DNA from 2 places in the Novosphingobium sp. BL-S-34 genome. Region 2 is predicted to be linked to the other one. Evidence: predicted binding sites of a transcription regulator. Region 2 holds the regulator's gene; the other holds the start of a gene.
What was found. Region 2 encodes LexA, which represses DNA repair genes until DNA is damaged. Its sites were predicted from a motif close to GTTCCNCNCTTGTTCT; they were not measured.

Region 1: AC1VV3_RS05760 (ATP-dependent helicase) is a predicted target of LexA. The motif match lies at 3,637-3,652, and genes of this name have one in related genera.

What each region holds. Positions count from the first base shown of each region.
Region 1 is NZ_CM166472.1:1,233,709-1,239,306, reverse strand. It holds gene AC1VV3_RS05765 (carboxylesterase/lipase family protein) at 1-1,302, shown strand, start outside; gene AC1VV3_RS05760 (ATP-dependent helicase) at 1,333-3,633, opposite strand; gene AC1VV3_RS05755 (hypothetical protein) at 3,768-4,445, shown strand; gene rsmD (16S rRNA (guanine(966)-N(2))-methyltransferase RsmD) at 4,491-5,048, opposite strand; gene AC1VV3_RS05745 (pseudouridine synthase) at 5,075-5,598, opposite strand, start outside.
Region 2 is NZ_CM166472.1:410,461-416,058, reverse strand. It holds gene moaC (cyclic pyranopterin monophosphate synthase MoaC) at 1-103, shown strand, start outside; gene AC1VV3_RS01935 (molybdopterin molybdotransferase MoeA) at 100-1,314, shown strand; gene lexA (transcriptional repressor LexA) at 1,448-2,146, shown strand; gene AC1VV3_RS01925 (ComEC/Rec2 family competence protein) at 2,194-4,407, opposite strand; gene gltX (glutamate--tRNA ligase) at 4,437-5,598, shown strand, end outside.

The sequences.
Region 1 (5,598 bases), 820 kb from region 2:
TGGAAGGGCATTCCTTTCGCCGCGCCGCCGGTCGGTCCCTTGCGCTGGCGCGCGCCGCAACCCGCCGCCGCCTGGCAGGGAACCCGCGAGGCCACGACTTATGGCCATGACTGCATGCAGAAGCCCTTCGACGGAGACGCGGCGCCGCTCGGCACGCCGCCTGCCGAGGATTGCCTCTACGCCAATGTCTGGCGTCCTGCCGCAGCCAAGGGCAAGCTGCCGGTGGTCGTGTGGATCTACGGCGGCGGCTTCGTGAACGGGGGCGCTTCGCCGCCGACCTATTCCGGCGCGGAACTGGCGCGGCAGGGCGTCCTGTTCTTCAGCTTCAACTACCGCATCGGTCGCTTCGGGACTTTCGCGCATCCGGCGCTTACCCGGGCGGCGGAGGACGGCGGGATGGTGGGCAACTACGGCTACATGGACCAGCTCGCCGCGCTGCGCTGGGTTCAGCGCAACATCGCGGCTTTCGGGGGCGATCCGGCCAATGTCACCATCATCGGCGAGAGCGCCGGCGGCATGTCGGTGAACAATCTCGTGACCTCGCCCGAGGCCGATGGCCTGTTTCACAAAGCGGTCGTGATGTCGGGCGGGAACGGCACGAGCCTGGCCAATCCGGATCTTGCCGCGGCGGAAGAGATCGGTGGCCGCTTCGGGCAGTCCAAGGGCATCGCTCCGGGCGACCCGGAGGCTCTGGCGAAATTGCGCGGATTGACGGCCGAGCAAGTGATCGACGGCCTCAATCTCGCGGCGCTGTTCACGCCGCCCGGGGGCTTGCGGACCTTCGCCAGTCCCTTCTCCGATGGCCGCATAGCGGTGGACCAGCGCGAGGCTTATGAAACCAACCGTTTCCACCACGTTCCGATGATGATCGGCGCGACCAGCGACGACATCGGCGGCGTCAGTGGCGGCATGGTAGCCGGCGCGCGGCAGATCTCCGGCCTTGTCGCCAAGGCGGGCGTTCCGGTCTACGAGTACCGCTTCTCCTACGTTGCGTCCTCGCTGGAAGGCGGCGGCAAGGGTGCCGGCCACGCTACCGACATCCCGTTCTTCCTCGATACCCAGGCGGTGAAATATGGAGACCGGACCAGTGCGCGGGACAAGGCGATGGGCCGGATCGTCAGCGCCTATCTCGTGAATTTCGCGCGCACCGGCGATCCCAACGGCGCCTCCTTGCCGAAGTGGTCGCCGCGCGCCGGGGAGGGCGGGGATCTTCTCGACTTTGCAGCCGATGGCACGGCGCGCTTCGAACGCGATCCGTGGATCGAGCAGATTCGCGCGGCGCCGGTAAAGACCGGCCTCTGAAATGGCATCAAGCTGGCAGGTTGGCCCGCGTCAGCCTGCCGGTTTGACGAAACTGTCGAGCACGCGCTTGAGCCCGGCCTGTTCGAATTCGATCTCCAGCTTGTTGCCTTCCTGGGAGATCACCGCGCCGTAGCCGAACTTCTCATGGAACACGCGGCTGCCGATTTCGATGTCGGTACGCGGTTTGGCGGCGAAGCTGGCCGCACTGCGCGTCGATTCGGCGATCTTGCGCGGCGTGGTATCGAATTCCCGGGCTGCGGCGCGCTGCCACCCCGGGCCGCGCGTTACCGTGCGGGCGGGCTGGGCGCGGGCCACTTCGGCAAAGGGATCCGCCATTTCGGACCACTGCGCCCGCCAGAGCGAAGCGCCGCCGCTCAGCGTGGTTTCGCTCTCGACGTGATCGTCCGGAAGTTCGGCAATGAAGCGCGAGGGGATCGAACTGGTCCACTGGCCGTAGATCCGCCGATTGGCCGCGTGCAGGATGGTGCACTTGCGCCGCGCGCGGGTGATCGCGACGTAGGCGAGCCGGCGCTCTTCCTCCAGGCTGGCCAATCCGCCTTCGTCCATCGCCCGCTGCGAGGGGAACACGCCTTCCTCCCAGCCGGGCAGGAACACATGCTCGAACTCGAGTCCCTTGGCCGCATGCATGGTCATGATCGTGACCTTTTCCTCGTCGGAGGCGGCGTCGTTGTCCATGACCAGGCTGACGTGCTCGAGGAAATCGCCGAGCGTCTCGTATTCCTCCATGGCCCGCGCCAGTTCGACGAGGTTTTCGAGGCGTCCGCTGGCTTCGGGCGTCTTCTCGGCCTGGAGCGCGTCCGTATAGCCGCTCTCATCCAAGACGGTACGCATGAGATCGGCTGGGTTCTCGGTGCCGGAAAGGTCCCGCCACCGCGCGAAGTCGCGCATCAGCGACAGGAACGTGTTGCGCGGACGGGCCGGCAATTCGTCGCTGTCGGCGATCTCGATCGCGGCCATGGCAAGCGGGATGTTCCGGCGGCGAGCGAGTGTGTGCAGCGCCTCCAGCGCCTTGGCGCCCAGGCCGCGCTTGGGGGCATTGTAGATGCGCTCGAAGGCAAGGTCGTCCGCCGGCTGCGCGATCACGCGCAGATAGGCGAGGGCATCGCGGATCTCGGCGCGTTCGTAGAAGCGGAAGCCGCCGACGATGCGGTATTTCATGCCGATCGAGATGAACCGGTCTTCGAATTCGCGGGTCTGGTACTGTGCGCGCACCAGGATGGCCACCTGGTCGAGCGGGGCGCCTTCGCGTTCCAGCCGCTCTATCTCGTCGCCCACGCGGCGCGCTTCCTCGGGGGCATCCCAGACGCCGATCACGCGGACCTTGTCGCCGGGATGGCGCTCGGTCCACAGCGTCTTGCCGAGGCGCTGGGTATTCTCGCCGATCAGGCCCGAAGCGGCGGCGAGGATCTGCGGGGTGGAGCGATAGTTCTGCTCCAGCCGGATCACCTTGGCGCCCGGAAAATCCTTTTCGAACTTGAGGATATTGGCCACTTCGGCGCCGCGCCAGGAATAGATCGACTGATCGTCGTCTCCCACCACGCAGATGTTCTTGCGCTCCTGCGCGATGAGCCGGAGCCACAGGTACTGGACCTGGTTGGTGTCCTGGTACTCGTCCACCATCACGTATTTGAACCGCTGCTGATACTGTTCCAGCACCTCGCGGTGAGTGCGCAGGATGTTGAGCATGTGCAGAAGGAGGTCGCCGAAATCGCAGGCGTTCACGGCCTTCAGGCGGTCCTGATAGAGCTGGTAGAACTTCTGCCCGCGGCCATTGGCATAGGCCTCGTTCTCGCCTGCATCGAGGTCGGCCGGGTTGAGGCCGCGATTCTTCCAGCGATCGATGCAACCTGCAAGCTGGCGGGCGGGCCAGCGCTTTTCGTCCAGCCCTTCGGCCTGGATGAGTTGCTTGAGCAGGCGCAACTGATCGTCGGTATCGATGATCGTGTAGTTGGGTTGCAGCCCCACCAGCTCCGCATGGCGGCGCAGCATCTTGGCGGCGATGGCGTGGAACGTGCCCAGCCAGGGCATTCCTTCCACGGCCGGGCCGATCAGGTGCCCCACGCGCTCGCGCATTTCGCGGGCGGCCTTGTTGGTGAACGTGACGCAGAGAATCTCGCTCGGCCAGGCGAGGCGGCTGCGCACCAGATGCGCGAGGCGGCGGGTGAGCGCCGCCGTCTTGCCCGTGCCGGCCCCGGCCAGCATCAGCACCGCGCCTTCGGTGGTCAGCACGGCCTCTCGCTGCGGCGGGTTGAGCCCTTCCAGCAGGGGGTCCGAGGAGGCTTCGGGCAGGGAGGATTGCAGATCGTTCACCCGTGAACATCTAGGGAACGGGATGTCGTGGCGCAAGGCCGGTTCGTCGCAGCCCCGGAACAATCCCCCGGCGCCGGGAGTCGCCTAGTCACGGAAAAGAATAACCAGAAACACGAGCAGATGGAGAGTGAGTCATGCACAAATATCTCCTTTCGGGCGCGGCAGCCCTGGCCATCCTGGGCATGTCCGGCGCCGTCCAGGCCCAAGACACCGCTGGGGATACCGGCACCCCGGACACTGCCGGCGAGATGCCCCCTGTGCCGGAAGCCCCGCCGCCGCCCGCAACCCCTTCCGATTCCAGCATGCCCTCGGGCATGGCCGGGGCCAAGCCCATCACCTCCTCGACCATGACACCCGACCAGAAGTCCATGTACGACGCCTGGCCGGCCGCCCAGCGCGCGGATTACGACTCGTGGACGCCGGAGTATCAAGCCTATTACTGGAGCCTCACGGCGCCGCAGCAGAAGGGCTACTGGGCGCTCACCCCGGACCAGCGCGGGCAAATCTACAAGATGACCCCGGAGCAGCAGGCGATCGCTTGGAACTCGATATCGCAGCAGATGGCCGGCAAGACACCGACGACGCCCCCGGCACAGGCGAACCCTCCGGGTGAAGGCATGCCGACGACCGGCGTTCCCGATCCGCAATATGCCGACCAGACGGTGCGTCCGGCCATGCCGGCCGACCAGACCTATCAGGGCGGCCCCTACAAGGGTGCGATGACGCCGCCGCCTGCGACCGCGATGAACAAGGATTATCCGGTCTGCAGCAAGACCGTGAAGGATGGCTGTCGCAATCGCGGCGGCAAGTAAGCCGGGCGAGACCGTCCCGAACCTTGTCCGGGACGGTACTGCCTTCTAGCCGACGGGCCGCAGCAGATGCAGGCGGGCTTTGCCGACATCGCGCGAGCTTTCGAGTTCGAAGCCCTTGATGGAAACGCCTTCCGTCTTGGCGGTCTCCAGGCTGACCCAGGTCTGTTCGCCGATCCAGCCGAGCCGCGCGAGCTTGTCGATCGCGACTGCGCCGGCGCCCGTCTCGTAAGGCGGGTCGAGCAGAACGAGGTCGAGTGTTCCCTTGGCGGGGCCGAGCGCCATGACCGACCCGGCGCGAACGTCGCTCCGGCCTTGGGCCTGAAGATTGGCGATATTGGCGCGAATCGCGCGGACCGCTGCCGGGTCCTGGTCGACGAAGAGGCAATGGGCCGCGCCGCGCGACAGCGCCTCAAGGCCCAACGCACCCGATCCCGCGAAGAGATCCGCGACTTTCAGGCCCTCGAATGTACCGAGCCGGCTGGCCAGCATCGAGAACAGCGTCTCTCGCGTGCGGTCCGCCGTCGGCCGGGTGGTATCGCCTTCGGGCGCTGCCAGCTTGCGGCCGCGCCATTCGCCCGCGACGATGCGCAGGCCCGTCTTCACGGCTGTGCCCCTGGCCGCGGGCCCCTTCACGACTTGATGCTCGGCAGGGTTTTGCGGAAGTTTTCGAGATCGCGCTGGCTAACCTCGAAGGCCATGCCCTTGGGCAGGTCGAGCAGGCGGAAAGGTCCGTAAGACGTGCGAATCAGGCGGCTGACCTGAAGGCCGAGGTGTTCGAGAACACGGCGGACTTCGCGGTTCTTACCTTCGGTCAGAGTCATCTCGATCCACTGGTTGCGCCCGGTGCGGCGCTCCATGTTGGCGTCGATCTTGCCGTAGACCACGCCTTCGATCTCGATTCCTTCGATCAGGTCTTCGAGCTGTCCCTGGCTGATGTCGCCGAAAGTACGGGCGCGATAAGTACGCGGCACGCCGGTGGCGGGCAGTTCCAGCTCGCGCTTGAACTCGCCGTCATTGGTCAGCAGCAGCAGCCCCTCGGTACTGAGATCAAGACGGCCTATCGGCATCACCCTGCCGCTGCCTTCGGGCAGGGCATTGCGCAAGGCGGTGTAGATCGTCGGCCGGCCGGCGGGATCACGCTCGGCGGTGAGCA
Region 2 (5,598 bases):
GGCCAAGGCGCTCGACAAGGGCATGGTCATCGGTGACATTCGCCTGATCGAAAAGCGTGGCGGCAAATCGGGCGACTGGAAGATCGAGACATCGTCGCGATGATCCCGCCGATCGCTCTGGAAGAGGCACAGGCCCGACTGCTTGCGCTGGTCGAGCCGCGGCCCGTCGAGCACGTCGACATCGACGGTGCGCTGGGTCGCTATCTCGCGGCTCCGTTGCTGGCACGCCGGGTCCAGCCTGCCGCCGATATCTCCGCCATGGACGGTTATGCCGTCAGCGAAGGGGACTTGTCCGGACCCTGGCAGGTGATCGGTGAAAGCGCGGCAGGGCGGCCTTTCGGTGCAGCCGTCGATCCGGGTCAAGCCGTGCGGATCTCCACCGGCGCCCTGTTGCCCGAAAATGCGCGGGCCGTGATCCTGCAGGAGGATGTCGACCGGGACGGCGATCACCTCGCCCTCACGGGAGAGGCGCCCTCACCAGGCCACAAGCACGTCCGCTTCCGCGGCATGGATTTCGCCGATGGAGCGCCGCTGCTCGCCCCCGGGGCATTGATCGGACCGGCGCAAGCCGGTCTTGCCATTTCGGCGGGCCACCGGCATCTCGCCGTCCGCCGCCGCCCCCGGCTAACCGTGATCGATAGCGGCGATGAATTGTCCGGCGATCCCGAATGCTGCGCAGCCCATCAGATACCCGCCAGCAACGGCGCCATGCTGACCGCTCTTGCGCGTAGCGTTCCCGTCGATGCAAATCGAAATGGACCAATCCCCGACGATCTGGACGCTCTGGTCGCCGCCTTCGATGCGGCCGCCGATGCCGACGTGATCGTGACGAGCGGGGGAGCGTCAGTGGGCGATCACGACCTTCTCCGGCCGGCACTGGAAAAATGGGGCGCCGAAATCGACTTCTGGCGCGTCGCGATCAAACCCGGCAAGCCGCTCATGGTCGCGACACGGCAAACGGCAGGGCGTCGTCAACTGGTGATCGGGCTTCCCGGCAATCCCGTGTCCAGCCTGGTAACCGCATATTTCTTCGTTCTTCCCGTACTGCGCGCATTTCTGGGCGCGGCGCAGCCCTTACCCCGCGCGATTGCCACCCGGCTTTCGGCACCTTTGAGGACGGGAGGGGCGCGCCGCGAATTCCTGCGGGGATCCTGGGATGGTGAGGCGGTCCATGCCCTCTCACTACAGGATAGCGGCGCCTTGTCCTCGCTTGCCGCCAGCAATGTCCTGATCGACCGGTCGGCGCATGCCCTCGCCGCTGATCGCGGTGATCCCGTTCAGGTGTTCTTGCTCCAAAATGGCGGTATTGCTTGACGATACCCTATTCGTTGCATAATTGTTCCCTCATTGTTCGCAGACAAGTTCCCTGAACGACACATCAAGTCAGCCGGGGCCGGTTCGTCGGGCGATTCAGGCCAAGTGCCACAGAACACATGAGGCTAAGCAGATGTTGACGCGCAAGCAGCACGAATTGCTCCGGTTCATTCAGGTCCGGCTTGAAGAGAGCGGCATTTCCCCCAGCTTCGAGGAAATGAAGGAAGCGCTCGATCTCAAGTCGAAGTCGGGCGTCCATCGGTTGATTTCCGCGCTGGAGGAACGTGGCTTCATCCGCCGCCTTCCCAACCGTGCCCGCGCTCTCGAAGTGCTCCGCCAGCCCGAAGACGCCACGAGCAAGCCGGCCAAGGCCGCGGCTGCGGTATCGGCGGCGCGTGGCGGCAACGCCGCACCTTCCCGTCCGGCGGCGGTCGCCAGGCCCGCCAACGACGTGATCGAAATCCCCCTTCATGGTCGTATTGCCGCGGGCGTGCCGATCGAGGCCCTGGAAGGCCAGTCTTCGCTCCCGGTGCCTGCGGCCCTGCTCGGTGCAGGCGATCACTATGCACTGGAAGTCTCAGGCGACTCGATGGTCGATGCCGGCATTCTCGACGGGGATTTCGCACTCGTAAAGCGGACCACCACGGCCAGGGATGGCGAGATCGTCGTCGCCCTTGTCCGGGGTGAGGAAGCGACGCTCAAGTATCTGCGCCGGGAAGATGGCATGGTGCGCCTCGATCCCGCGAACGCCGCTTACGAACCGCAGATCTACGGACCTGACGAAGTAGAAGTCCAGGGCAAGCTGGCAGGCCTGCTGCGCCGCTATCATTGATCCGTCTCAGGAGGGCGCCCTGTTCGCCCTCCTCAGGCCAGCGGTCGCTAATACCATCCCTTGCGTTCGATCATGGTCGGCGCAGCGGGCTTCCACCAGCCATGATTTCCTTGCCCCTCCGCCACGGTCGTCACACTGCGGCTTGCAAGATCGATAGTCAGCCCGCCCGTTCGATCCAGCATCTGGCGATCAACTTTGAGCCACTTCGGCAGGCAGGTCCTCGGCAAGCGGCGTTCGGCGATCACCACGTCGGCCCACCTGCACGCCTCGGCCAGTTGCATCTCGGGGACGATGGCCCTCCCCCGCGCGATCAACACATGCCGAGCCTCTTCGCCGTGACGTAGCTCGACGGCGCAGAAGTCCGCGTTGCATCGCGTTCCGGGCGCCGTCTGCGCATTGACCGGGACCTCTCGCGTCCCGGCAACTTCCATGAGGTTGTCCAGGGCGTAGTCGCCGGAACCGGTGCGAAGCATCACGAGCCGATGGCTCTCGGGATCGATCCAGCCCACATGGCGGCCATCGCCCGAAACCATGATGTCCGGAACCGGAATGAGCATCAAGCCGAAGAAACCGGCAGCTATAGGCAAAATCCCCCATAGCCGGATGCGACCGTCCCAAAGGCCCAGCCAGAGGCCTCCAACGACAAACAACGAAAAATGCCACCCACTCATCGTGGGCATCACCCGAACGGCTCCCGGTTCCGCGGCTATGAAGCGGGCGATGGCCAACAGGGCGTCGATAGCGTGGTTCGCCAGCCACCACACCGGACCTCCAAGCCCAACCACATCGAGCAGCAGCGCCAGGGCGACGAAAGGCATGATGACCAGCGTCGTCAAAGGGATCGCGATCACATTGGCGACAGAACCGTAGAGGCCGGCACGATGGAAATGGAACAGGGCGATGGGCATCAACGCCAATTCGATCGCTATGCCGGTGATCAGGATCATCGTGAGGTTGCGCATGGCCTTGAACGGCCAGGCCTCTTCCCGGGGTGCCAACCAGCGCTTCAGCGGCTCTGCATTGCCGAGTGCCACCAAAACCATCACCGCCGCGAAGCTCATCTGGAAGCTGGGACCAACGACCGACTCGGGCCAGATGACCAGCACGATGACAGCCGCCACCGCCAGCAAGCGCATGGACAGCGCTTCACGGCCCCATGCCATGGCAGCGAGAACGAGCAGAGCGCCCAGGAAAGCCCGCATGGTAGGCACCTGCGAGCCGCTCAGCAGCGTGTAACCCAGCCCCGCGGCCGCACCGCATGTTGCGGCCAATATCGGCAGGCGGACCCTCAGGGCCAGTGCCGGGAAAAGGGCCAGAAGGCGCAATACGACGAAATAGACGCAGCCGATCACGGCACTCACGTGAAGTCCGCTGATCGACAGAAGGTGAGCCAGGCCCGCATCGCGCATGGCCTGGGCATCACCCTGGCCGATCGCGCCCATGTCTCCGGTCGTCAGCGCTGCCGCGATACCGCCCGGCGACCCCGCGAGATGCGTCGTTATATGACGGGACAACGCGGCACGCTGGTCGGCGAGCCAATCGCCTCCACGCCCGAGCGATATCACTTCGACCGGCGATGTAATCGAGCCCGTGGCCGACAGGCCTGAAAACCAGGCCGCGCGCGCAAAATCGTATCCTCCAGGGAACATGGGTGATGCCGGAGGGGTAAGTCGGCCGCGGAACCGAATGACCGCACCGGTGCTCAGCGGCTGTTCCCGCAGTGCGGCCGGCAGATTGACCCGGACCTTGATGGACCGCCCGCTTCGTGGCTCTTGCAACGCCAGTGTCAGCCGATCCCGCTGCAGCGCCGGCTGCTCTTCGAGCGACAGGACCCGGGCCGTGAAGATGCCCGACATGTTTCGCTCTATGGCCGGTTGCCCGACGATTTCCGACCGGGTCCAGATCGATAGGCACCCCGCCAGGACGACCAGCGATAGCGAAAGGATCGCCTGTCTGATATAAGGAAACCGAGCCGATCCGACGTGCCAGTTCAATGCGAATAATGCAATCGAGACGCATACTACGCAAAGGGCTACCCATGTCGCTGCAGACGACAGGAAAAACCAAGCAATTGCGCCAGTTCCAAAGGCCACGGCCAGCCACGGCGCTCTGGTGAAACTGCAGTTCGAAAGAAAACACTCGACACCCGCCAAACCGCTCGACAAGTGGCTCTTGCTGATCCATGGGCGATGCTGCAATGCAGCGCCTCCGGCTAAAACCGGACGCTCGAAATCAACCGTCGTGGCGGCGTGGCTGGCCATGGCGAGCATAGGACAGGAAGGTTATTAGAATGGCAAGCGGCAGTGCATCGAGCGGAGCGGCGGCAAGCAAGGCCGTCGTCACGCGCTTTGCCCCCTCGCCCACGGGTTATCTCCATATCGGAGGCGCTCGTACCGCTCTCTTCAACTGGCTCTTCGCCCGTCACCACGGCGGCAAGTATCTGCTTCGCATCGAGGACACCGACCGCGCGCGCTCGACCGAGCCGGCGATCGAGGCGATCTTCGACGGACTGACCTGGCTCGGCCTCGATGGCGACGAACCGGCGGTGTTCCAGTTCGCCCGTTCGGACCGCCATGCTGAAGTGGCCGCCGATCTGTTGGCTAACGGCCACGCCTATCGCTGCTACCTCACGACCGAGGAACTCGCCGAACGCCGCCAGAAGGCGCAGGAAGAACGCCGCCCATTCCGCATCGACAGCGAATGGCGCGATGCCGATCCCTCGACCTGGCCCGCCGACAAGTCCTACGTCGTGCGCGTCAAGGCGCCGCGTGACGGCGAGACGACGATCACCGATCTGGTCCAGGGCGAAGTCACCGTTCGGAACGAGGAAATCGACGATTTCGTCATCCTGCGCTCCGACGGTACGCCGACCTACATGCTGGCCGTCGTCGTGGACGACAACGACATGGGCGTTACCCATGTTCTGCGCGGTGACGACCACCTCAACAACGCCTTCCGCCAGCTCGTGATCATCCACGGCATGGGCTGGGAAGTGCCGGTCTACGGCCATGTGCCGCTGATCCACGGTTCGGACGGCGCCAAGCTTTCCAAGCGTCACGGCGCTCTTGGCGTCGATGCCTACCGCGACGAGATGGGCGTCCTGCCGGAAGCGCTGTTCAACTATCTGCTGCGCCTTGGCTGGGGCCACGGCGATGAAGAATTCATCAGCCGCGAACAGGCCGTGAAGTGGTTCGACATGGCCGACGTCGGCAAGTCGCCCTCGCGCTTCGATCTCGCGAAGCTGCAGAATCTCAATGGCCACTACCTGCGCGAGGCGAATGACGCCCGCCTGGCGGAACTGGTCCTGCCGCGCCTGGTCCAGGCCGGCTACGAACATACCGACCTTGCCCTGCTTGCGCAGGCGATGCCGGTACTGAAGGTCCGTGCAAAGGACCTCAACGAACTTGCAGAAGGCGCGGCCTTCCTGTTTGCCAAGCGTCCGCTCGCGTTCA